Regions from separate parts of the Kitasatospora azatica KCTC 9699 genome, predicted to be linked through region 1. Evidence: riboswitches for the same ligand, from Rfam matches in the RefSeq annotation. Region 1 holds a riboswitch; each other region holds the start of a gene.
What was found. A riboswitch is a leader RNA that binds a small molecule or an ion and turns the genes downstream of it on or off. The one in region 1 is predicted to bind cobalamin.
Positions count from the first base shown of each region.

Region 2: linked by a shared signal. The riboswitch ahead of cobN (cobaltochelatase subunit CobN) and the one ahead of BR98_RS16810 (ribonucleoside-diphosphate reductase subunit alpha) in region 1 are both predicted to bind cobalamin.
Region 3: linked by a shared signal. The riboswitch ahead of BR98_RS09935 (cobalamin biosynthesis protein) and the one ahead of BR98_RS16810 (ribonucleoside-diphosphate reductase subunit alpha) in region 1 are both predicted to bind cobalamin.
Region 4: linked by a shared signal. The riboswitch ahead of nicT (Nickel transporter NicT) and the one ahead of BR98_RS16810 (ribonucleoside-diphosphate reductase subunit alpha) in region 1 are both predicted to bind cobalamin.

Region 1 is NZ_JQMO01000003.1:1,278,511-1,283,904, reverse strand. It holds gene BR98_RS16820 (glycosyltransferase family 4 protein) at 1-501, shown strand, start outside; gene BR98_RS16815 (cellulase family glycosylhydrolase) at 523-1,758, opposite strand; cobalamin riboswitch at 1,893-2,022, shown strand; gene BR98_RS16810 (ribonucleoside-diphosphate reductase subunit alpha) at 2,179-4,605, shown strand; gene BR98_RS16805 (ribonucleotide-diphosphate reductase subunit beta) at 4,680-5,394, shown strand, end outside.
Region 2 is NZ_JQMO01000003.1:4,992,145-4,997,538, forward strand. It holds gene cobN (cobaltochelatase subunit CobN) at 1-2,230, opposite strand, end outside; cobalamin riboswitch at 2,264-2,411, opposite strand; gene BR98_RS32895 (hypothetical protein) at 2,547-3,026, shown strand; gene BR98_RS32900 (class I SAM-dependent methyltransferase) at 3,148-3,795, shown strand; gene BR98_RS32905 (putative quinol monooxygenase) at 3,859-4,674, opposite strand; gene BR98_RS32910 (SDR family oxidoreductase) at 5,217-5,394, opposite strand, start outside.
Region 3 is NZ_JQMO01000002.1:2,167,705-2,173,098, reverse strand. It holds gene BR98_RS09945 (putative cobaltochelatase) at 1-1,253, opposite strand, end outside; gene BR98_RS09940 (cobyric acid synthase) at 1,289-2,836, opposite strand; gene BR98_RS09935 (cobalamin biosynthesis protein) at 2,833-3,822, opposite strand; cobalamin riboswitch at 3,855-4,061, opposite strand; gene BR98_RS09930 (helix-turn-helix domain-containing protein) at 4,252-4,962, shown strand; gene BR98_RS09925 (alpha/beta hydrolase) at 5,072-5,394, shown strand, end outside.
Region 4 is NZ_JQMO01000003.1:4,985,637-4,991,030, forward strand. It holds gene BR98_RS32855 (EamA family transporter) at 1-290, opposite strand, end outside; gene BR98_RS32860 (MarR family winged helix-turn-helix transcriptional regulator) at 336-854, shown strand; gene BR98_RS32865 (hypothetical protein) at 1,025-1,630, shown strand; gene BR98_RS32870 (sigma-70 family RNA polymerase sigma factor) at 1,670-2,227, shown strand; gene BR98_RS32875 (zf-HC2 domain-containing protein) at 2,224-2,940, shown strand; gene BR98_RS32880 (class I SAM-dependent methyltransferase) at 3,000-3,659, shown strand; cobalamin riboswitch at 3,708-3,922, shown strand; gene nicT (Nickel transporter NicT) at 3,964-5,055, shown strand; gene cobN (cobaltochelatase subunit CobN) at 5,133-5,394, opposite strand, start outside.

The sequences.
Region 1 (5,394 bases):
GCCTTCGCCCTGCTGGCGGCCGGCACCGGGCTGCCGCGGGCACGGCTGCGGCTGGTCGGCGGCGGCGACGCGCTGCCGGACCTGCTGGCGCTGGCCGACCGGCTCGGCATCGCCGACCGGGTGACGGCCGACGGCGAACTCACCGGCGAGCAGCTGGTGACGGCGGTGCGCACGGCCGCCGTCCTGGTGCTGCCCTCGCGCACCGAGGCGGAGTCGTTCGGGATGGCCCTGGTGGAGGCGATGGCCTGCGGCACACCCGTGGTCGGCTCGGCCGTCGGCGGCATCCCGCACGTGGTGACGGACCGCCGGACCGGCCTGCTGGTCCCGCCGGGCGATGCCGGCGCGCTGGCCGGGGCGCTGCGCGAGCTGCTGACCGACGGCCCGCTGGCCGACCGGCTGGGCGCGGCCGGCTGCCGGCAGGCGCGGGAGCACTACGACTGGGACGACCTGATGACGCGTTACCTCGAGCTGTTCCGCAGCCTGCCGAGCGAGCCGCGGTAGCGCTCAGCGTCAGCGGCTCTGCTACCTGCTGTGCTCGTAGGCCAGGATCGCGGCCTTGAGGGCGGCCAGCGCGGGCTTGGGCGTGCCGTCGAAGTGGCGCAGCCCGTAGAACATCGAGCGGTGCTGCTTGTCCGCGGCCTGCCCGGTGTCCTGGTCGGAGAACCAGAAGACCGCGCCCACATGGGGGTTGGCGGCGGCTGCCTGCACGGTGTCGGTGGCGATCGCGGCCTGGTAGGCCTCGGTCACGTGGGTGGTGTCCGGCGGGATGGTCTTGCCGTCGGTCGCGGTGCCGGGGCCGTTGGTCGGCGCGCCGGTCTCGGTGATCCAGATCGGCAGGTCGGGGGTGCCGTTGCCGGCCAGGATCGACACCAGGTTGCCCTGGGCGCTGCTGATGTCCTCCATGGCGGTGCCGAAGGAGGTCTTGGCGCTCGGCAGGTACGGATAGGTGTAGGGGTGGTAGCTGATCGCGTCGACCACCTTGTTGCCGCCCAGCTTGCAGACCGCGGTGAGGAAGTCGCCCTGCGAGACGTAGGCGATCGACGGATCGGTGCCCACCGCCGCCAGACCGCCCATCAGCACGTAGGCCTGCGGGTCGGCCTGGCGCAGCGCCTTGCTGGTGGCGGTCAGCAGCTCGGTGTAGCCGGCCGGGTCGGGCTTGGGCGCCCAGAACGGGATGTTCGGCTCGTTCCACACCTCCCACATGTGCACGCCCTGCGATGCGTAGCGCTTGGCGGCGTCCCGGGCGAAGGCGGCGAACTTGGCCGGATCGGCCGGCGGGCAGGCGTCGTCGGTGCTGCAGCCGGCCTTGCGGGCCCACTTCGGCGTGTAGCCGATGGTGGCCAGCACCTCCAGGCCGCGGGCCCGGGCGCCGTTCAGCACCCGGTCGAAGCGCTGCCACTCGTAGGTCTTGGGGCTGTCCGGCTGGATGTCGTTCCAGGACAGGTCGACCCGGATCCACTTGGCGCCGGAGTCGACGGCGTCGCCGAGGCCGACCGCGAGCTCCTGGTCGTTCTTCCAGGTGAGGGTGTCCCCGTAGGCGAGGCCGATCGGCAGCGGCTTGCGCGGGTCGCTCAGCGAACTCGGCGCCGACGGCTTGGTGCTGGTCGCGCCCGGCGAGCCGGACTTCCCGTCGCTCCCCGGCTGGACCGAGGGCGAGGCAGTGGTGACGGTACTGGCCAGAACGGTCGCGAGCGCCGAGACGAGGAACGCCACCAGCGCCACCAGTATCTGCTGCCTTCTCCCCGTGTGCTTCAGCATGCGCTACAGGGTAGGCCAGCGGGCTGTGCGCCAAGCCCCTCGGGGCCCCGGAAGCCACGTTTCGCAACCGTCCGGTACTGGGTCAGACACCGCGCGCGACACTACATATGGGGCTACTCGCAGGAGTCCGCACTACATGTATGCTCACTCTCGCTGTCGACGCAGGGGAATCCGGTGTGAGTCCGGGACTGCCCCGCAGCGGTGAGCGGGGCTGCACACGAAGGGCCCGCAAGTCCGAGGACCTGCCGACGGTGTGCCACCCGGCCTCCCCGCAGAGGCCTCCCAGCACTGAAGTACCGTCCGGCCTCGCGGGTGGGCCAGGGTTGACGCGCGCGCCGGAACGTTTCGGCGTGCCGTTTTTCCCTGCCGCGCGCTCCTCCGGACGAGCCCGTCCGCCGCCGCCACAGGAGAGAGTGCGCCTTGACCGTCGCTGCCTCAGTTGCCCTGCCCTCACAGGGTTCTGCCGACGAAGCCCAGACCGACCCCGGTACTGCGCTGCTTCGGCTGCTCACCGACCGAAGCACCGACCTCCCCCAGGTGGACCCCGGCCACGTCGCCGCCGCCGCGCTGCGCGGCCGCCATGCCGGTTCGGACTTCGCCGAGCTGCGCGGGCTGGCCGTGGACGCCGCCGCTTCGATGATCGCCGAGGACCCGCAGTACTCGAAGCTGGCCGCCCGGCTGCTCGCCCAGGAGATCCTGGACGAGGCCGCGAGCCAGGGTGCGGTCTCCTTCGCCGCCTCGATCGCCGTCGGCCACGCCGAGGGCCTGATCGGCGACACCACCGCCGCCTTCGTGACCAAGCACGCCGCCGCCCTGGACGCGCTGATCGACCCGCAGGGCGACGACCGCTTCGAGTACTTCGGCCTGCGCACCGTGCAGTCCCGCTACCTGCTGCGCCACCCGATCACCCGCAAGGTGGTCGAGACCCCGCAGCACTTCCTGCTCCGGGTGGCCTGCGGTCTCGCGGTCGGGGACAGCGAGCAGTCGGTGGCCGAGGTGGCCGAGCTGTACCGCCTGATGAGCCGTCTGGAGTACCTGACCAGCTCGCCGACGCTGTTCAACTCCGGCACCCGGCACCCGCAGATGTCCAGCTGCTACCTGCTGGACTCGCCGCTGGACAACCTGGACTCGATCTACTCGCGCTACGCCCAGATCGCCCGGCTGTCCAAGCACGCCGGCGGGATCGGCCTGTCGTACTCCCGGATCCGTTCGCGCGGCTCGCTGATCCGCGGCACCAACGGCAAGTCCAACGGCATCGTGCCGTTCCTGCGCACCCTGGACTCCTCGGTGGCCGCCGTCAACCAGGGCGGCCGGCGCAAGGGCGCGGCCTGCGTCTACCTGGAGACCTGGCACGCGGACATCGAGGAGTTCCTCGAGCTGCGCGACAACACCGGCGAGGAGGCCCGGCGGACCCACAACCTCAACCTGGCGCACTGGATCCCGGACGAGTTCATGCGCCGGGTCAACGCCAACGCCGACTGGTCGCTCTTCTCCCCGGCCGACGTGCCGGAGCTGGTCGACCTGTGGGGCGAGGAGTTCGACGCGGCCTACCTGAAGGCCGAGCAGGCCGGCAAGGCCGTGCGCACCATCCCCGCGCAGACCCTGTACGCCCGGATGATGCGCACCCTGGCGCAGACCGGCAACGGCTGGATGACCTTCAAGGACGCCTCCAACCGGGCCGCCAACCAGACCGCGCTGCCGGGCCGCACCGTGCACTCCTCCAACCTGTGCACCGAGATCCTGGAGGTCACCGACGACTCCGAGACCGCGGTCTGCAACCTGGGCTCGGTCAACCTGGGTGCCCACCTGGCCGACGGCGCGTCAGCCGCCGACCTGCTGAACGCGATGGACTGGGAGCGGCTGGACGCCACCGTGCGGACCGCGGTGACCTTCCTGGACCGCGTGGTGGACATCAACTTCTACCCGACCACCGAGGCCGGCACCTCCAACTCCCGCTGGCGGCCGGTGGGTCTGGGCGTGATGGGCCTGCAGGACGTCTTCTTCCAGCTGCGCCTGGACTTCGACTCCGCCGAGGCCAAGCGGCTCTCCACGCTGATCGCCGAGCGGATCATGCTCACCGCGTACGAGCGCTCCAGCGAGCTGGCCGAGCAGTTCGGGCAGCACCCGGCGTACGGCGAGACCCGCGCGGCCCGCGGTCAGCTGCACATCGACCATTTCTTTGAAGACCAGCACAGCGGCTCAACGCCCCAGTGGCAGGAGCGTTGGGACGCGCTGCGCGCCACCATCGCCCGCACCGGTCTGCGCAACTCGCTGCTGCTGGCGATCGCCCCGACCGCCACCATCGCCTCGATCGCCGGTGTCTACGAGTGCATCGAGCCGCAGGTCTCCAACCTGTTCAAGCGCGAGACCCTGTCCGGCGAGTTCCTGCAGGTCAACCCGTACCTGGTGCGTGAGTTGAAGCAGCTGGGCGTCTGGGACCAGCAGACCCGGGACGCGCTGCGCGACGCCAACGGCAGCGTCCAGGAGCTGAACTGGCTGCCCGCCGAGGTTCGTTCGCTCTACCGCACGGCCTGGGAGCTGCCGCAGCGCGCGCTGATCGACCTGGCCGCCGCCCGGCAGCCGTACATCGACCAGAGCCAGTCGCTGAACCTGTTCATGGCCGCGCCGACCATCGGCAAGCTCAGCTCGATGTACGCGTACGCCTGGAAGGTCGGTCTGAAGACCACCTACTACCTGCGCTCGCGCCCGGCCACCCGGATCGCCCAGGCGGCCTCCGGCGCCGCCCGTACGGCGGTGAGCGTGCCGACCCCCACCCTCTCCCCGGAGGAGGAGGCGGCCATCGCCTGCTCCCTGGAGAACCCCGAGTCCTGCGAGGCCTGCCAGTGAGTTCCCACCCGTCGCCCGACCACCACCCCTATTCGACGGCGCAGAGCGCCGGCACCTCCTTGACTCAGAACAAGATGCTGCTCGACCCCGGCTTCGAGCTGACCCTGCGTCCGATGCGCTACCCGTCGTTCTACGACCGGTACCGGGACGCGATCAAGAACACCTGGACCGTCGAGGAGGTGGACCTGCACTCCGACGTCGCCGACCTGGCCAAGCTGAGCGAGGGCGAGCGGCACCTGATCGGCCGGCTGGTCGCCTTCTTCGCCACCGGTGACTCGATCGTCGCCAACAACGTGGTGCTGAGCCTCTACAAGCACATCAACTCGCCCGAGGCCCGGCTCTACCTGTCCCGGCAGCTCTTCGAGGAGGCCGTGCACGTCCAGTTCTACCTGACGCTGCTCGACACCTACCTGCCCGATCCCGAGGACCGCACGGCGGCCTTCGCCGCGGTGGAGAACATCCCCTCCATCCACCAGAAGGCCCAGTTCTGCTTCAAGTACATGAACGCGGTCGACCACCTGGACTCGCTGCAGAGCAAGGACGACCGCCGGGCCTTCCTGCTCAACCTGATCTGCTTCGCGGCCTGCGTCGAGGGCCTGTTCTTCTACGGCGCCTTCGCCTACGTGTACTGGTTCCGCAGCCGCGGCCTGCTGCACGGCCTGGCCACCGGCACCAACTGGGTCTTCCGCGACGAGTCCATGCACATGGACTTCGCGATGTCGGTGGTGGACACCGTCCGCGAGGAGGAGCCCGACCTCTTCGACGACAAGATGGCCCAGCAGGTCACCG
Region 2 (5,394 bases), 3.7 Mb from region 1:
CGGCCTCCGGCGCCCAGTCGGCCGCCTCCATCGCCTCGACCAGCTCGCGCGCCCTGGCTTCGGCCGCGTCGGTCGCACCCAGGGTGAGTGCCGCCTCGTCCAGGCCCAGCGCCTCCCGCAGACCCGGCAACGCGCTGACGCCGCCCCAGATCTGACGCGCCCTCAGGATCGACAGCACCAGGTTGACCCGGTCCTGGCCGGCCGGTGCCTGGCCCAACACGTGCAGGCCGTCACGGATCTGAGCGTCCTTCACCTCGCAGAGCCAGCCGTCGACATGGAGCAGGAAGTCGTCGAACCCGTCGTCCTCCGGCCGCTCGTCCAGGCCGAGGTCGTGGTCGAGACGGGCCGCCTGGATCAGGGTCCAGATCTGCGCCCGGATGGCCGGCAGCTTGGCCGGGTCCATCGCGGCGATGTTGGAGTGCTCGTCCAACAGCTGCTCCAGGCGCGCGATGTCCCCGTAGGAGTCGGCCCGGGCCATCGGCGGGACCAGGTGGTCCACCAGGGTGGCGTGCGCCCGGCGCTTGGCCTGGGTGCCCTCGCCCGGGTCGTTGACCAGGAACGGGTAGATCAGCGGCAGGTCGCCGAGTGCCGCGTCCGGCCCGCAGTCGGCGGAGAGCGCGGCCGTCTTGCCCGGCAGCCACTCCAGGTTGCCGTGCTTGCCCAGGTGTACGACGGCGTCGGCGCCGAAGCCGCCGTCCGCCTGCGCGGCCGCGATCCAGCGGTAGGCGGCCAGGTAGTGGTGGCTGGGCGGCAGGTCGGGGTCGTGGTAGATGGCCACCGGGTTGGCGCCGAAGCCGCGCGGCGGCTGCACCAGCACCAGCAGGTTGCCGGCGCGCAGGGCGGCCAGGATGATGTCGCCCTCCGGGTTGCGGCTGCGGTCCAGGTACAGCTCGCCCGGCGCCGGACCCCAGTGCTGCTCGACCCGCTCGCGCAGCGAGGCCGGCAGCGTCGCGTACCAGCGGCGGTAGTCGGCGGCCGGGATCCGGACCGGGTTGCGGGCCAACTGGTCCTCGGTCAGCCAGTCCTGGTCGTAGCCGCCGGCCTCGATCAGCGCCTTGATCAGCGCGTCGCCCTCGTGCTCGCCCGCCACGGGCTCCATGCCGGGGAACCCGTCCCCGAGCTCCCAGCCCTCCTCGCGCAGCCGGCGCAGCAGGCGGGCCGCACTCGCGGGGGTGTCCAGACCGACCGCGTTGCCGACCCGGGCGTGCTTGGTCGGGTACGCCGACAGCACCAGCGCCAACCGCCGTTCGCCGGCCGGGATGTGGCGCAGCCGGGCGTGCCGCACCGCGATCCCCGCGACCCGGGCGGAGCGCTCGGGGTCGGCGACGTAGACCGTCAGCCCGTCCTGGTCCAGTTCCTTGAAGGAGAACGGGACGGTGATCAGTCGCCCGTCGAACTCCGGCACCGCGACCTGGGTGGCGGTGTCCAGCGGGGAGAGCCCGTCGTCGCTGCCCTCCCACTGCTCGCGCGACCAGGTGAGGCAGAGCGCCTGCAGGATCGGCCGGTCGAGGGCGGCGAGTGCGCCCGCGTCCCAGGCCTCCTCGTCGCCGCCGGCCTGCGCGTCGGCGGGGCGGGTGCCGCCGGCCGCCAGCACCGTGGTCACGATCGCGTCGGCGCGGCCGAGTTCGGCCAGCAGCTCGGCGGGGGCGCCGCGCAGCGAGGAGCAGTAGAAGGGGCGGGCCTGGCCGCCGGCGTCCTCGATCGCCGCGCACAGGGTGTCCACGAAGGCCGTGTTGCCGCTCATGTGGTGCGCGCGGTAGTACAGCACCGCGACGGACGGACCCTCGGTGCGGCGGGGCTCCCGCTCCAGCGGACCCCAGTCCGGGGCCGAGGCCGGCGGTGCGAAGCCGTGACCGGTGAGCAGCACGGTGTCGGAGAGGAAGGCGCCGAGCTCGGCCAGGTTGGCCGGGCCGCCGTGCGCGAGGTAGGCGTGCGCCTCGGCCGCCAGGCCCGCCGGGACCGTGGACAGCTCCATCAGCTGGGCGTCCGGCGCCTGCTCGCCGCTGAGCACGACGACCGGGCGCGGCCCCGCCAGCAGCGCGTCCAGGCCCTCCTCCCAGGCCCGACGCCCACCGAGCAGCCGGACCACCACCAGGTCGGTGCCCTCGACCAGCTCGGGCAGGTCCTCCGGCCGCAGCCGGGCCGGGTTCCCCAGCCGGTAGCCGACCGGGCCGGTACTGGCCCGGGCCGACAACAGGTCGGTGTCGGAGGTGGAGAGCAGCAGGATCATGCGGCGGCCTTCCTCGGGGTCCGCGCCCCGGGCTGGTGAAAAGGACGGCAAGGAGTTCCTGGCTCCCACGGTTGTCGAGCCGTGGTCACAGTGGCGGGACCGCACCGGCTTCGCACCGGTTTCCTCCCCTGCGCCGTCACTGGCGTGAGCGCGCCGGCCGGCCCGCCCGGCGTCATCCTAACGGGCCGGATGCACCCGATATAGCCGCGATACAGCCGCGATACAGGTCCTCGGCAGTCTCTTCCGCAACGGGCCACCAGCCGGAGGCAGGTGACCGACAGTCTCGACCCGACAGTCTCGACAGGGGATGGTGGACATGCGTGGATTCATGCGGAAGCTCGCGGTGGGCGCGGCGCTGGCGGTGGTCGGTGGCGGTCTGACCTTCGCCTCGGCCGGCCCGGCCGCGGCCGGCGGCTGGGGCTGCTCCGGCAGCGAGGTCAGCGGCTCCCCCTATGCGGTCACCAGCAGCTCGGGCAGCACCGTGTACAGCAACGTGCACCTCTACTACGACTCCGCCACCGGCAACAACTGCGCGGTCAACGTGAAGGCGGGCAGCCTCTACGGGATCTCCAGCTACGTGGACGTCACCCTCGAGGAGTGCGCCCAGGACTCGGGCAGCAGCTGCACCACCGTCGCCATCTCCGCCGACCCGGGCGGCGCCAGCCCGCTCTACAAGTACTACGCGGGCCCGGTGAGCGTCCCCGGCCGGGGCCACTGCATCAGGCTCTTCGCCGAGACCGACAACGCGAACAGCACCGACGACGGGACCATCTACCTCGGGCCGTTCCACTGCTGACGTGCTGCGATCAGCCCGGGATGAGCGCGTCCCACTGATCCCGGCTCGGGCCGTCGTGGGTCGGCGAGAAGTCCGGGCGGGCAGCCAGCCAGGCGCCCGACGACGTACTAGGGTCGCGCGCATGACTGAGCCCTCCTATCTGGCCGAGCTTCGCGAGTCGTACGACACCGTCGCCGGCGACTACGTCAAGCTCGTCAACTCCCCAGCCGCGATCGACCCGTTGGGACGCGCGATGCTGGCCACGTTCGCCGAACTGGTCCGGGCAGCCGACCTCGGGCCGGTAGCCGATCTGGGCTGCGGGCCGGGCCGTGTGACGGCGCACCTGGCGGATCTGGGGGTGTCGGTGTTCGGCATCGACCTGTCGCCGGAGATGATCGGGCTGGCCCGACAGGCGTACCCGGAGCTGCGGTTCGCGGTCGGATCGATGACCGCGCTCGAGCTCGGGGACGAGGAGCTCGGCGGGATCCTCGCCTACTACTCCACCCATCACACTCCGCCGCAGTGGCTGCCGGTGGTGTTCGCCGAGTTCGCCCGCACGCTCGCGCCCGGCGGCTGGCTGATGCTGGGAGGCTACGTCGGGGATGACGAGCAGGTGCGTTTCACCGAGGCGTACGGACACCCGGTGTCGTACGGGTCGTACCTCCTGCCGTTGGAGCGGATCGCCGAGCTGCTCGGCGGAGCCGGGCTCGTGGTCACCGCGCGGTTGCTGCAGGAGCCGGCGGAAGGGATGAAGAGGCGGCACGCCTGCCTGCTGGCCCGCAAACCGTAGGACGCCGGGACCGACGGCCCCGACGGGCGGGGCCCGTGGCGTTGCCACGAGCCCCGTCGCTGGTCAGGAGTCCTGGTCGGGGACGGACCAGCCGCCGGGCTTGTCGAAGCCGGTGTGGGACTCGGTGATCGAGAAGTCCGGGCCGATGATGCCGGCCTTGGCGACCACGTCGAGGTAGGCCTGGGCCGGGGCGCCGTTCTTGTGCAGGTAGAAGGCGTCCTTGTCCGTGAAGGTCTCCAGGAAGACGAAGCGGGTCGGGTCCTGGGGGTCCGGCACGGCGTGGAAGCCGAGGGTGCCGGGCTCGCCGGTGAGCGAGCCGTAGCCGTCGGCCTCCGCGATCTTGAGGAACTCGTCGCGGTACTGGGCCGTCACGTTGGTGAAGACGGCTGCGACGGTGTAGACGCTGCCGGCGTCGCCGCGCGGGGTGGCGAACCGGCCGTCGCCCCTGGTGGCCGGCAGGTTGTAGTTGGCCACCAGGTTGTTCGGGCCGGTGGCGCCGTCTCTGCTCGCGGCGGCGCGCAACTCCCGCTCGTAGCTGCCCTGCTGGTGCCGCTGGTAGGCGGCCTCGCTGAGGAAGGTCGAGGCGATCAGGACCCGGTCCGGGTGCTCCGGGTCGGGCACCACGTGCGCGCTCTCGGTGCCCGGCTCGTGCTTGAGCGCGTCGTAGCCGGCGTCCTGGGCGGCCGCGATGAAGCGGTCCCTGGTGGCGGCCGGGATGTGCTCCCAGGTGGTGATGGAGACGAAGGAGAGCACGCCCTCGTCCTGGTTGGCCGCGACACGCGGCGCGCCGCGCTCGGCGCCGGCGGCGCCGGCGGTCTGCGCGCCGGCCAGCAGGGCGGCCGTGAGGGCCACCGGGAGCAGGGCGGTACGGAGTTTCATGGTGTTCCCCGTTCTCGAGTTCTCTGGTTCTCTGGTGCGATTCGGTTTCGCCGGCCGTGCGGGCATGGCGCATCGAGCCGCGGCTGCCCGTGCGTTGACGGGAAGCCGGGCGGCAGGGAGATGCGGTGCGGGAGGCCGGACCCCGGGGCGTGCGCTGTGCGGCTCACCTGAAGGGGCTCACCGTGCTCGGGGCGGGTCTGAGCACGGCGAGCCGCCGCAGGGCAGGCGCGGGTTCCGTGGCGTCGCGAGGTACGGCGACGGGGCGGAACGGAGCGTTGCGTGGCGGGGGAGCGCCGGAGAGAGAAGCGCTGCGTGCCGGGCGGCCTGCGGCAAGGGCAGGCGGGCGGCAGGGGAAGAGTCGCAGCGCGCACGAGCGTGCGAAGGTGCCGGAGAGAGGGCACCGGGTGCGCGGACGATCAGCCGCGCGGGGGCGGGCCGGATGATTGGGGCCCGTGCTGGAGCTGAGGTTGGTTCAGCTGCGTCGGTTCAGCTGGGTCGGTTCAGCTGGGTCGGTTCAGGTGGGTCGGTTCGGCTGGGTCGGCTCAGGCCTGCTGGGTGGGCATGACCACGACCTGGGAAAGGTTGATGTGCTTGGGCAGCCCCACGGTGTACGCGATCAGCTCCGCGATGTCCCGGTCGGAGAGCACGTCGATCGACTTGATCAGCCCTTCCAGCCACTCCTTGGACGGCGCGTCGTCCACGTGCGAGATCAGCTCGGTG
Region 3 (5,394 bases), on a different contig from region 1:
CCGCCGTCGGTCTCGGCGGGGGAGCGGCGGCCCTGGGTGCCGCGACCGGTGCCGGGGACCTTGAACAGCTTGGTGCGGTAGGCCTCGCCGGCCGCCACCGGGGCGGACTCGCGGGGCGGGGCGCTGCCGGGCCGGGGGAGCTGGGGCGTGCCGGGCTGGTCCTCGGCGCTGTCGGCGGCCTCGGCGGGGGCCGACGGCTCGCCGGGCTCGGGAGCTCCGCCGCCGGGTCCGTCCGGGCCGCTGCCGGGCCCGTCGTCCTCGGGGTCGGTGGGCTCCTCGGGTTCCGCGTGCTCGTCCAGCGTCCGGTCCAGCTGCTCCTCGTCCAGCCCGGGCGCGTCGAAGGGGTTGCGTCGGCGGCGGTGCGGCAGTGCGAGCTGGGCGGCCTTGCGGACGTCCTCCTCGGCCACCGCCGTCCGCCCGTCCCAGGCGGCCAGCGCCACGGCGGTGCGCGCCATCACGATGTCCGCGCGCAGCCCGTCCACCTCGAAGGCCGCGCAGACGGCGGTGATCTGACGCAGCGCCGGATCGCCGAGCTCGACCGAGGGCAGCAGCTCGCGGGCGGCGACGATGCGCTGAGCAAGCGCTTGCTCAGCAGCCTCGTAGCCCGCCGCGAACCCGGCCGGGTCCGCGTCGTACGCCAGCCGTCGGCGCACCACCTCGGCCCGCTCCGCCGGGTCCCGGGTCGCGGCGATCTCCACGGTCAGCCCGAACCGGTCGAGCAGCTGCGGCCGCAGCTCGCCCTCCTCCGGGTTCATCGTCCCCACCAGCAGGAACCGCGCCGCGTGCCGCACCGAGACGCCTTCGCGCTCCACGTACGAGCGCCCCATCGCGGCGGCGTCCAGCAGCAGGTCCACCACGTGGTCCTGCAGCAGGTTGACCTCGTCGATGTAGAGCACACCCCGGTGCGCCTGGGCCAGCAGCCCCGGCTCGTAGGCCTTCACGCCCTGAGCAAGCGCTTGTTCAAGGTCCAGCGAGCCGACGATCCGGTCCTCGGTGACGCCGACCGGCAACTCCACCAGCCGGGCCGGCCGTTCGGTGGAGCCGGCACCGTGCGGCCCGTCCGGGCACTGCGGATCCGGCGAGCCGGGATCGCAGGCGAACCGGCACCCGTCCGCCACCGCGATCGACGGCAGCAGCCCGGCCAGGGCCCGCACCATGGTCGACTTCGCGGTCCCCTTCTCGCCACGCACCAGGACCCCGCCGACCGCCGGTGAGACGGCGTTCAGCAGGAGCCCGAGCCGCAGGTCGGCCATCCCGACAATCGCGGTGAACGGGTATCGAACGTCACTCACAGTTGCTCACTTTCCATGCCACGTGCGGCCGGAGCCCCCGGCGGGACGAACGGCAGGCCATCCCCGGCCCCGCCCTCGATCAGCCGCCACAGCGCGTCCGTGTCGGCATGCTCCTCGATCAGATCTCCCAGCCGGTCCAACCGGGCCTCCCGCGCCGCCGCGAAGGAGGTGTCGGTCGAGGGCACGAAGGCCCGCCCCGCCATCGCCGCGACCTCGCGCAGGAAGGCCCGCCGGAATCCGTCGTTCTCCAGCGCCCCGTGCCAGGTGGTGCCCCAGACCGAGCCGACCCGGCAGCCGTCGAGGCTCTGCCCATGGTCATCAGAGATGAACGGCTCCCCGCCCTCCACCGAAACCAACCCGTGGTGGATCTCGTACCCCTCCACCCGCTCGCCGTACGCCTCGCCCACCGGCCGTCCGAGCACCTTCTCACGCCCGAACTCCACCGCCACCGGCAGCAGTCCGAGCCCGTCCACGGCCCCGGCGCCCGACTCCACCTGGTCGACGATCCGCCGCCCGAGCATCTGGTACCCGCCGCACACCCCCAGCACCGGCTGCCCGGCCGCCGCCCGCTCCCGCAGCGCCCGTTCCAGCCCGCGTTCGCGCAGCCAGGCCAGGTCCGCGACGGTGGCCCGGGTACCGGGCAGCACCACCAGATCGGCGTCGGCCAGCTCCTCGGGCCGGGTGGCCCAGCGGACCAGCACCCCCGGCTCCTGGGCCAGCGCGTCCAGGTCGGTGAAGTTGGACAGCCGCGGGAACCGCAGCACCGCCACCCGCAGCACGTCGGCGCCGAGCGGACCCTCGGACACCCGATCGACCACCGTCGACAGGTCCAGCGAGTCCTCCGCGTCCAGCCACAGGCCCGCCAGCATCGGCAGCGTGCCCAGCACCGGACGGCCGGTCAGCTCGTGCAGCATGTCCAGGCCCGGCTTCAGCAGCCGGGCGTCGCCGCGGAACTTGTTCACCAGCCAGCCCGCCACCAGCCGCTGGTCCTCGGCGCTCAGCAGCGCCAGGGTGCCGTACATCGCCGCGAACACCCCGCCCCGGTCGATGTCGCCGACCACCAGAACCGGCAGGTCGGCGGCCCGGGCCAGGCCCATGTTGGCGATGTCGCGGTCGCGCAGGTTGATCTCCGCGGGGGAGCCGGCGCCCTCGCAGACCACCACGTCGAAGCGGCCGCGCAGGTCGGCCAGGCACTCCAGCGAGCGCTCCAGCAGGTACGGCTTGCGCTCCCGGTAGTCCAGCGCGCCGACCTCGGCGATCGGACGGCCGAGCAGCACCACCTGGCTGCGGCCGTCCGCACCGGGCTTGAGCAGCACCGGGTTCATCGCCGCCTCCGGCTCCACCCGGGCCGCCTGCGCCTGCATCACCTGGGCCCGGCCGATCTCGGCGCCGTCGGTGGTGACCATCGAGTTGAGCGACATGTTCTGCGCCTTGAAGGGGGCCACCCGCACCCCCTTGCGGGCCAGCCAACGGCAGATCCCGGCGGTCACCACGCTCTTGCCCGCATCCGAGGTGGTGCCGGCGATCAGGATCGCGTTGCTCATATTCGTCCCCTCCAGAGAACCCGTGCCGAGAGACCCCGTGCCGAGAGAACCCGTGCCGTCAGAACCCGTGCCGCCACCGTCGTGCCCAGCGCCAACAACCCGACCCGGCGCGACAGTCGGCAGGCCCGCTCGATGTCCGAGACCGCCACCGGCCGCAACTCCGCACCCAGTACCGGCCGGTGCTCCACCCTCTCGCCGTACTGCAGCGTGCCGCCCAGCCGGACGCCCAGGGCGCCCGCGAAGGCCGACTCGGCCTGCCCGGCGTTGGGGCTCGGGTGGCTCGACCCGTCCCGGCGCCAGACCTTCCAGGCGGTCGCGGGGGAGTCGGCGGCCGCCACCGTGAGCAGCGCGGTGAGGCGCGCACCGGGCCAGCCCGCCACGTCGTCCAGCCGCGCGGCCGCCCAGCCGAACCGCCGGTAGCGGGGCGACTTGTGCCCGACCATCGCGTCCAGCGTGTTGACGGCCCGGAAGGCGAGCAGCCCGGGAGCCCCGGCCAGCGTGCCCCAGACCAGGGCGTTGACCACGGCGTCGGCGGTGTTCTCGGCCACCGACTCGACCACCGCGCGGGCGATCTGCTGCTCGTCCAGCGCGCTGGGGTCGCGTCCGCACAGGTGCGGCAGGCGCTGCCGAGCCGCCGTCAGGTCCTCGGCGGCGAGCGCGGCGCCGATGGTGCGGGCCTCCCGGGTCAGCGAGGTGCCGCCGAGCACCGTCCAGGTGGCCAGCGCGGCGGTGACGGTCCGTCGGGCGGAGCCGGCGCGGCGCTGCAGGGCGGCCGCGCCGAGCGCGACGGCGCCCACGCCGATCGCGGTGTGCAGGGCCCCCGCGCCCCGGTGGTCGCGCCACAGCACACGTTCCAGGGAGCCCGCCGCCCGGCCGAAGGCGGCCACCGGGTGACCGCGGCGGGGGTCGGCGAGCGCGGCGTCGGCGGCGTAGCCGACCACCGCGCCGAGCGCGTATCCAAGCGCAGGCGGCACGGCGCGCTGCATCGAAGCGTGTCCTCACTCAGGGTCCGCGCCCTGGATCGACGTAACCGGAGGCGAGAGTCTCCTGGCTCCCGGGTACAGACGCACGCCCGGGCCCGCTGGTGGAGCCGGCTGATGTCACTGCCGGCGGTCCTGTGGCGGACCGCCGTGACCATCTCTCGAACGTGCTCCCCGGTGACAGTGGCGGGACCGCGCCGGATTCGCACCGGCTTCCTCTGCTTGCCTCCGTTTGGCCCAAGGATCCCATCACGCGCCGGAACCGGGCGTCAACCAGGCGCCACCGCCGCGAACGGAGTGGTTGATCACACCGGCGGGGGCGCCGGTTCAACGCCCGTAGCTGGTGAATCGTCCAATGCCGTGTCAAGGCCCGCCGCCGCTCTTCGTGCGTTCAGCGGCTGGGGGCCGGATCGGCCCGGCCCTACCGTCACGGGCATGCGAAGAAGCAGGCCCCCCGCCCCCGCTCCGGTCCCGTTCTCCCCCGAGGCCGCCCGCGCCCATCGCGCCGGCCTCGGACTCACTCCGGAGCAGGTGGCGGCGGGGATGGCCGCGCACGGCGTACGGCTGCCGGCGGCCCATGTGCTCGGCTGGGAGAGCGGCGTGATCCGCCCCGGCGAGGAGGAGTTCATCGCGCTGGCCCGGGCCCTGTGGTGCCCGGCCGCGCAGTTGATGGGCACCGCGCCGGACTCGCTGCGCGACTTCCGGGTGGCCCGCGAGCTGACCCAGGAGCAGACGGCGGCCCGGATCGGGATCGGCCTGCACAGCTACGCGAGCGCCGAGCAGACCGGTCGCTGGAGCGGGGACGCGGACCAGAGCGCCGCCCTGGTCGAGGTGCTCGGCCTGCGGCTGCGCGACCTGGTCCGGATCACCGGCGTGGCCGAGGAGCTGGACCAGCGGCTGCGCCAGTGCGTGGACGGCCGCTGGCAGGCGCAGCTGAAGGCGGTGGCCAAACTGGTGCCGGTGCCGCGGGAGAGCATCGCGACGGCGCTCGCCGCGCTGCAGAACGAGCACCAGGTGCCCTCGCACTGGGGTTCCTCGACCTGGGGTCCCGCGACGCCCGCGGTCGAGCCGGAGCCCGCCGAGCCCCCGTACGACCGTTTCTGGGCGCTGCTGGCCCGCACCGACACCGGCGGTCTTCCGGTCTAGGCCCTTGACGTAGTCCGTCCCAACGGCGGCGCTGCGGTGGCCGCCCCGACCGGAACGCGATGAACTGGACGGACCCGTCCGACCCGCCATCACCACCCCGGGGAGAGCCATGCGTTGGGGAACCGCCGTCGCCACGGCCACCGCCGTCGCCATCGCAGCGGGCGCGGCCGCCCTGTTGATCGGACGTCGGGTCTCCGACCTCAGCCTGCGCCCCGCCACGGCCGAGGGCGGCCAGGCCAAGGGCGAGCCGGCGCTGCGGGTGCACGAGGTGGGCGCCCGGGAGGTGGTCCTCACCCGCACCGTGGCCAGCGCCCGGCGCGGCCGGTACGCGCTGGAGTGGCCCGGCGGGCACGCGGTGGTCGGCGAGGTGCTGGGCACCGGTCCGCAGACCGTCACCCGCCGCCTGGAGCTCACCGCCGGCAGCCCGCTCGC
Region 4 (5,394 bases), 3.7 Mb from region 1:
GCGATGGTGGCGGCGACGCCGCCGGGCAGCCGGTAGGCGGCGATGAAGATGAGCGCCAGGAAGGCGCCGATGTTGAGCGTGCCGAGCAGCAGCGCCCGCCACCACCAGACCCCGGTGGGCAGCCGCCGGGTGATCACGACCAGCAGCAGTCCGGCGGGCAGTGCCCGCAGCAGGGCGGCCAGGAGCGGGCGGTGCGGGGGAAGGAACTCGGTGGTGACGTAGTAGGTGGTGCCCCAGACGCTCGGCGCGAGGGCGGTCAGCAGAATGATCCCGATCCGATTTCTTAGCACTAAGAGAAAGTATCTCAGCGCTAAGAGATTCGCTACCCTGTTTCCATGACACCGCGCGATCCGGACACCGAACCGACCGCCGACCACGTCGACATGGTGCTCGGCCAGTGGGCCCGGCAGCGTCCCGACCTGGACTTCTCGCCAGTGGGGGTGATCGGTCGGCTCAAACGGCTGACCCGGCTGGTGGAGGGCGAGATGCGGAAGACCTTCGCCGCGCACGGCCTGGACACGCCCTCCTTCGACGTCCTCGCCACGCTGCGCCGCAGCGACCCGCCGCACCGGCTCACCCCGGCCCAGCTGATGCAGTCCACGATGGTCACCTCGGGCGCGGTCAGTCAGCGGCTGGACCGGCTGGAGGTCGCAGGCCTGGTCAGCCGCAACCGCAGCGAGGCCGACGCCCGCGTGGTGCACGTGGAGCTCACCGGGAAGGGTCGGGAGCTGATCGACCAGGTGCTGCCCGCCCACATCGCCACCGAGACGCGGCTGCTCGCCGCCCTCGCCCCGGTCGAGCAGACCGCGCTGGCCGACACGCTGCGCACCCTGCTGCTCTCACTGGGGGACTGACCGGGGGGCTGGGCGGGGGCTGGGTAGGAGACTGACCGGGGGACTGGGTGGAGGCCGATTGAGGGGCTGACTTGCAGAAACCGTCCCGTGCGTTGAACGGCGGCCCCGGCCGGCGCGTACCCCCGGGTGCAGCGGCCGGGCGGCCGCCAGTCAACGGACGGAGAAGGACCATGTCAGCCATCCGCCGAGCCGGGATGCTCGCGGCCTCCGGGGCCGCCGTGCTCGCCTTCGCGACCGCCTGCGGTTCCAGCGGCCACTCGAGCAGCTCCAGCCCCACGCCCGCCCCGTCGACCACGGCGCCCGCCACCCCGCAGCCCAGTTCCCCGGCGCAGCCGAGTGCCCCGGCGACGGGGGCCGCCCTCAAGGTGGCCACCGACGCCAAGCTCGGGCAGATCGTCACCGACAGCAACGGCTTCACGCTCTACCGCTTCGACCACGACACCGCGAACACCACGACCTCCGCCTGCACCGGCAGCTGCGCCGAGCTGTGGCCGGCCGCCACCGCGCCCAGCCAGCCCACCGGCAGCGGGGTGAACTCCAGCATGATCGGGACCATCACCCGGGCCGACGGCACCAAGCAGCTCACCCTCAACGGCTGGCCGCTGTACCGCTACGCACCCGACGCCAAGCCCGGCGACACCAAGGGCCAGGGCTTCAGTGGCATCTGGTGGGCGGTGACCCCGACCGGCGGCAAGGCGATGGCGAGCAGCACCTCCCCGTCCACGGTGCCGAGCACCCCCAGCAGCCCGTCGAGCGGCAACGGCTACGGATACTGACGGTGCGTCAGGGAAGGGTGACTCGACCGGGAGGCACAGGTGCGCCAGGATGGTCTTGTGACCGATGAACCCCGCGGCGGCGACGCGGCCGATACGGACGAGGAGCTGATGCGGGCCCTCTACCGGGATCACGCGGGCCCGCTCTTCGGATTCGTGCTGCACCTGGTCGGCGGCGACCGGCAGCGCGCCGAGGACGTGGTCCAGGAGACCCTGGTACGCGCCTGGCGGCACGCGGACCGGCTGGACGCCCAGGGCGGGTCGCTGCGCCCCTGGCTGGTCACGGTGGCGCGCCGGATCGTCATCGACAGTCACCGGCGCAGCGCCGCCCGCCCACCGGAGACCGACCCCGGGCCGCTCGAACTGCTCCCCGCCGAGGACGAGCTCGACCGGGCGCTGCGGATGATGGCGATCACCGACGCACTGGGCGCACTCACCCAGGCGCATCGGGAGGTCGTCGTGGAGACCTACCTCAAGGGCCGTTCGGTCGCCGAGGCGGCGGCCGAACTGGGCATCCCGGAAGGTACGGTGAAATCGCGGGTGTTCTACGCGCTGCGCTCGCTGCGGGTCGCACTGGAGGAAAGAGGGGTGACGTCGTGACAAGCTCGCGGGTCCCACCTGACCCCCAGGAACAGTCGGACCGGCACCTGGACGCCGGCGCCTACGTCCTCGGGCTGCTCGACGAGCCGGACCGGACGGCCTTCGAGGAGCACTTGGCCGGCTGCTCGCGCTGCCGGCGCGAAGTGGACCAACTCGGCGGGTTGGAACCGCTGCTCGCCGAGTACGCGGCCAGCGGTGCGGAGCCGGTGGAACCCAGTCCCCGGCTGCTGGACGCACTGCTGGACGAGGTCGCCGCCACCCGCCGGCGTGGGCGGGTGCGGCGACGCTGGCTGGTCGCCGTGGCGGCGGCGCTGGTCCTCGGCGGACCGGCCGTGACGGCGGCCGTGATGGAGGCGAGCCCCGCGCCCGCCCCACCGGCGGCGGTCGCCGTGGTCAGCCACGGCGCCACCGGGCCGACCGGTGCGAACGCCACCATCGGTGTGGCCCCGAAGGCCTGGGGCAGCGCGATCACCCTCACGCTGGGCGGCGTGACCGGCCCGCGCAGCTGTGACCTGGTGGCCGTCTCCACCACGGGCGCACAGCAGACGGTCACCAGCTGGACCGTGCCCGACGCCGGCTACACCGTGCGTGGCAACACGGTGCCACAGCTGACCACCGCAGGCGGCGTGGGCTTCCAGCCGGGCGAGATCAGCCACTTCGAGGTACGCGACCTGGCCACCGGCCAGATCCTGGTCTCGGTGCCCGTGACCTAGCACAGCCGGTGTCAGCGGAGGCTGGGAGCAGTGTCAGTGGAGGCTGGCAGCCTGGTGGCATGACTGCCCTCACCGGCGCCATCGCCGCCTACTGGAACGCCGCCGCCCCCGCCTTCGACCAGGAACCCGACCACGGTCTGCGCGCCGCCGCCACCCGCGCCGCCTGGGCCGCGCGACTGGCCGGTTGGCTGCCCGCCGCCCCGTCCGAGGTGCTGGACCTCGGGTGCGGCACCGGCTCGCTCACCCTGCTCGCCGCCGAGGCGGGCCACCGGGTGACCGGCGTGGACTGCGCGGAGGCCATGGTCGAGCAGGCGCGCGCCAAGCTGGCCGCCGCCGGTCACGGCGACGCGGTCCTGCTGGTCGGCGACGCCGCCCGGCCGCCGGTCGCCGCCGCCGCGTTCGACGTGGTGCTGGTCCGGCACCTGCTCTGGACGCTGCCCGACCCGCACGCCGCGCTGCGGGCCTGGACCGAACGGCTGCGCCCGGGCGGTCGCCTGGTGCTGGTCGAGGGCCGCTGGCGACAGCCCGCCGAGCCGGTCGCGTACGTACCGGGCGCCGACAAGCTGCCCTGGAGCGGTGGCGTCGGCGCCGAGGCGCTGGCCGAGGCGGTCGGCGAACTCGGCCTGACCGCACGGGTGGAGCAACTCGCCACCGAGCCCGAGCTGTGGGGGCACCCGGTGGACGACGAGCGCTACGCCCTGGTCGCCGAGCGCGGCTGAGACATCCCCGACACTGCGGCAGGGTTGCTGACCAGGTGTCCCGGCACCTACGGTGGTGGACGCCGTGGTGTTCGGGAAGACCGGTGACGGACCTTCAGGGGTCCCAGACCGGAGCGGCCCTCGCCACTGTGATCGGGGAGTTCTCCCACCGCCACCGCCGTGCTCACGGCGGCGGCCACTGGGCGCGGCAGCGTCCGGGAAGGCCGGGTGGGCAGGACGTTCGACCCGTAAGCCAGGAGACCGGCCACGGCACCGCACGACTACTGTCCACGAGGTGCTGGAGAGGCTGCCCCTTCCCATGGCCATGCCCAGAACAACCGCTGTTCCGATCGCCGCGAAGCCGATCACCCGCTTCGAACGCAAGGACTGGATCCGCACCGGCGGCCTGCTCGGGGTGATCGCGGGGATGCACATCGTCGCCTTCGGCGTCCTGGTGATGATGGTGGCGCCGCACCACTACACCGTCGGGACCCAGGTCTTCGGTGTCGGCCTGGGGGTCACCACCTACACCCTGGGGATGCGGCACGCCTTCGACGCCGACCACATCGCCGCGATCGACAACACCACCCGCAAGCTGATGGCCGAGGGCAAGCGCCCGGTCTCGGTCGGCTTCTGGTTCGCCCTCGGCCACTCCTCGATGGTGGTCATCATGGCCGCCCTGGTCGGCGGCGGGGCACAGCTGGCGACCAGTCTGATGGACGACAACTCCCGCACCCACAAGGTGCTCTCGGTGGCCGGTACCACGGTCTCCGGCAGCTTCCTGTACCTGATCGCGGCGCTCAACCTGGTTGCGCTGGCCGGCATCTACCGGGTCTTCAGAGCGATGCGGGCCGGGCAGTTCGACGAGCACGAGCTGGAGAAGCACCTGGACAACCGGGGCTTCATGAACCGGATCCTGGGTCGGCTGACCAAGTCGATCAGCCGGCCGGGCCAGATGTTCCCGATCGGGATGCTCTTCGGCCTCGGCTTCGACACCGCCACCGAGGTCACCCTGATGGTGATGGCCGGCTCCGGCGCGGCCTCCGGGCTGCCCTGGTACGCGATCCTCTGCATGCCGCTGCTGTTCGCCTGCGGGATGAGCCTGTTCGACACGCTGGACGGCACCTTCATGAACTTCGCCTACCAGTGGGCGTTCGCGAACCCCGTCCGCAAGGTCTTCTACAACCTGACCATCACCGGGCTGTCCATCGCGGTGGCCTTCTTCATCGGCACCATCGAGCTGGTCACCGTGCTGCACGACCAGTTGGACCTGGGCGACCCGGTCACCGACTGGATCTCCTCGATCAGCCTGAACAGCGCCGGCTACATCATCACCGGGCTCTTCATCGGAGTCTGGGCCTGCGCACTCGGCTACTGGCGCTTCGCCAAGGTCGAACAGCGCTGGTCCGTCCGCTAGTCGGCACGAACCAGTTGACCCGAAGGGGGGCGTCCGGTGGTCCGGGCGCCCCCCTTCGGTGTGTCACCAGTCGCGGGTCACCGGTCCTCGAGGTCGCCCTCGGCCTCCAGGAACGCCGCCTGCAGCTCGGCCAGCAGCTCCGGGTCCGGCTCGGCCCACAGGCCACGCTCGGCCGCCTCCAGCAGCCGCTCGCTGATCCCGTGCAGCGCCCAGGGGTTGGCGTCGGTGAGGAACTCGCGGTTGACCGGGTCCAGCACGTACTCCTGGGTCAGTCGCTCGTACATCCAGTCCGCGACCACGCCGGTGGTGGCGTCGTAGCCGAACAGGTAGTCGACGGTG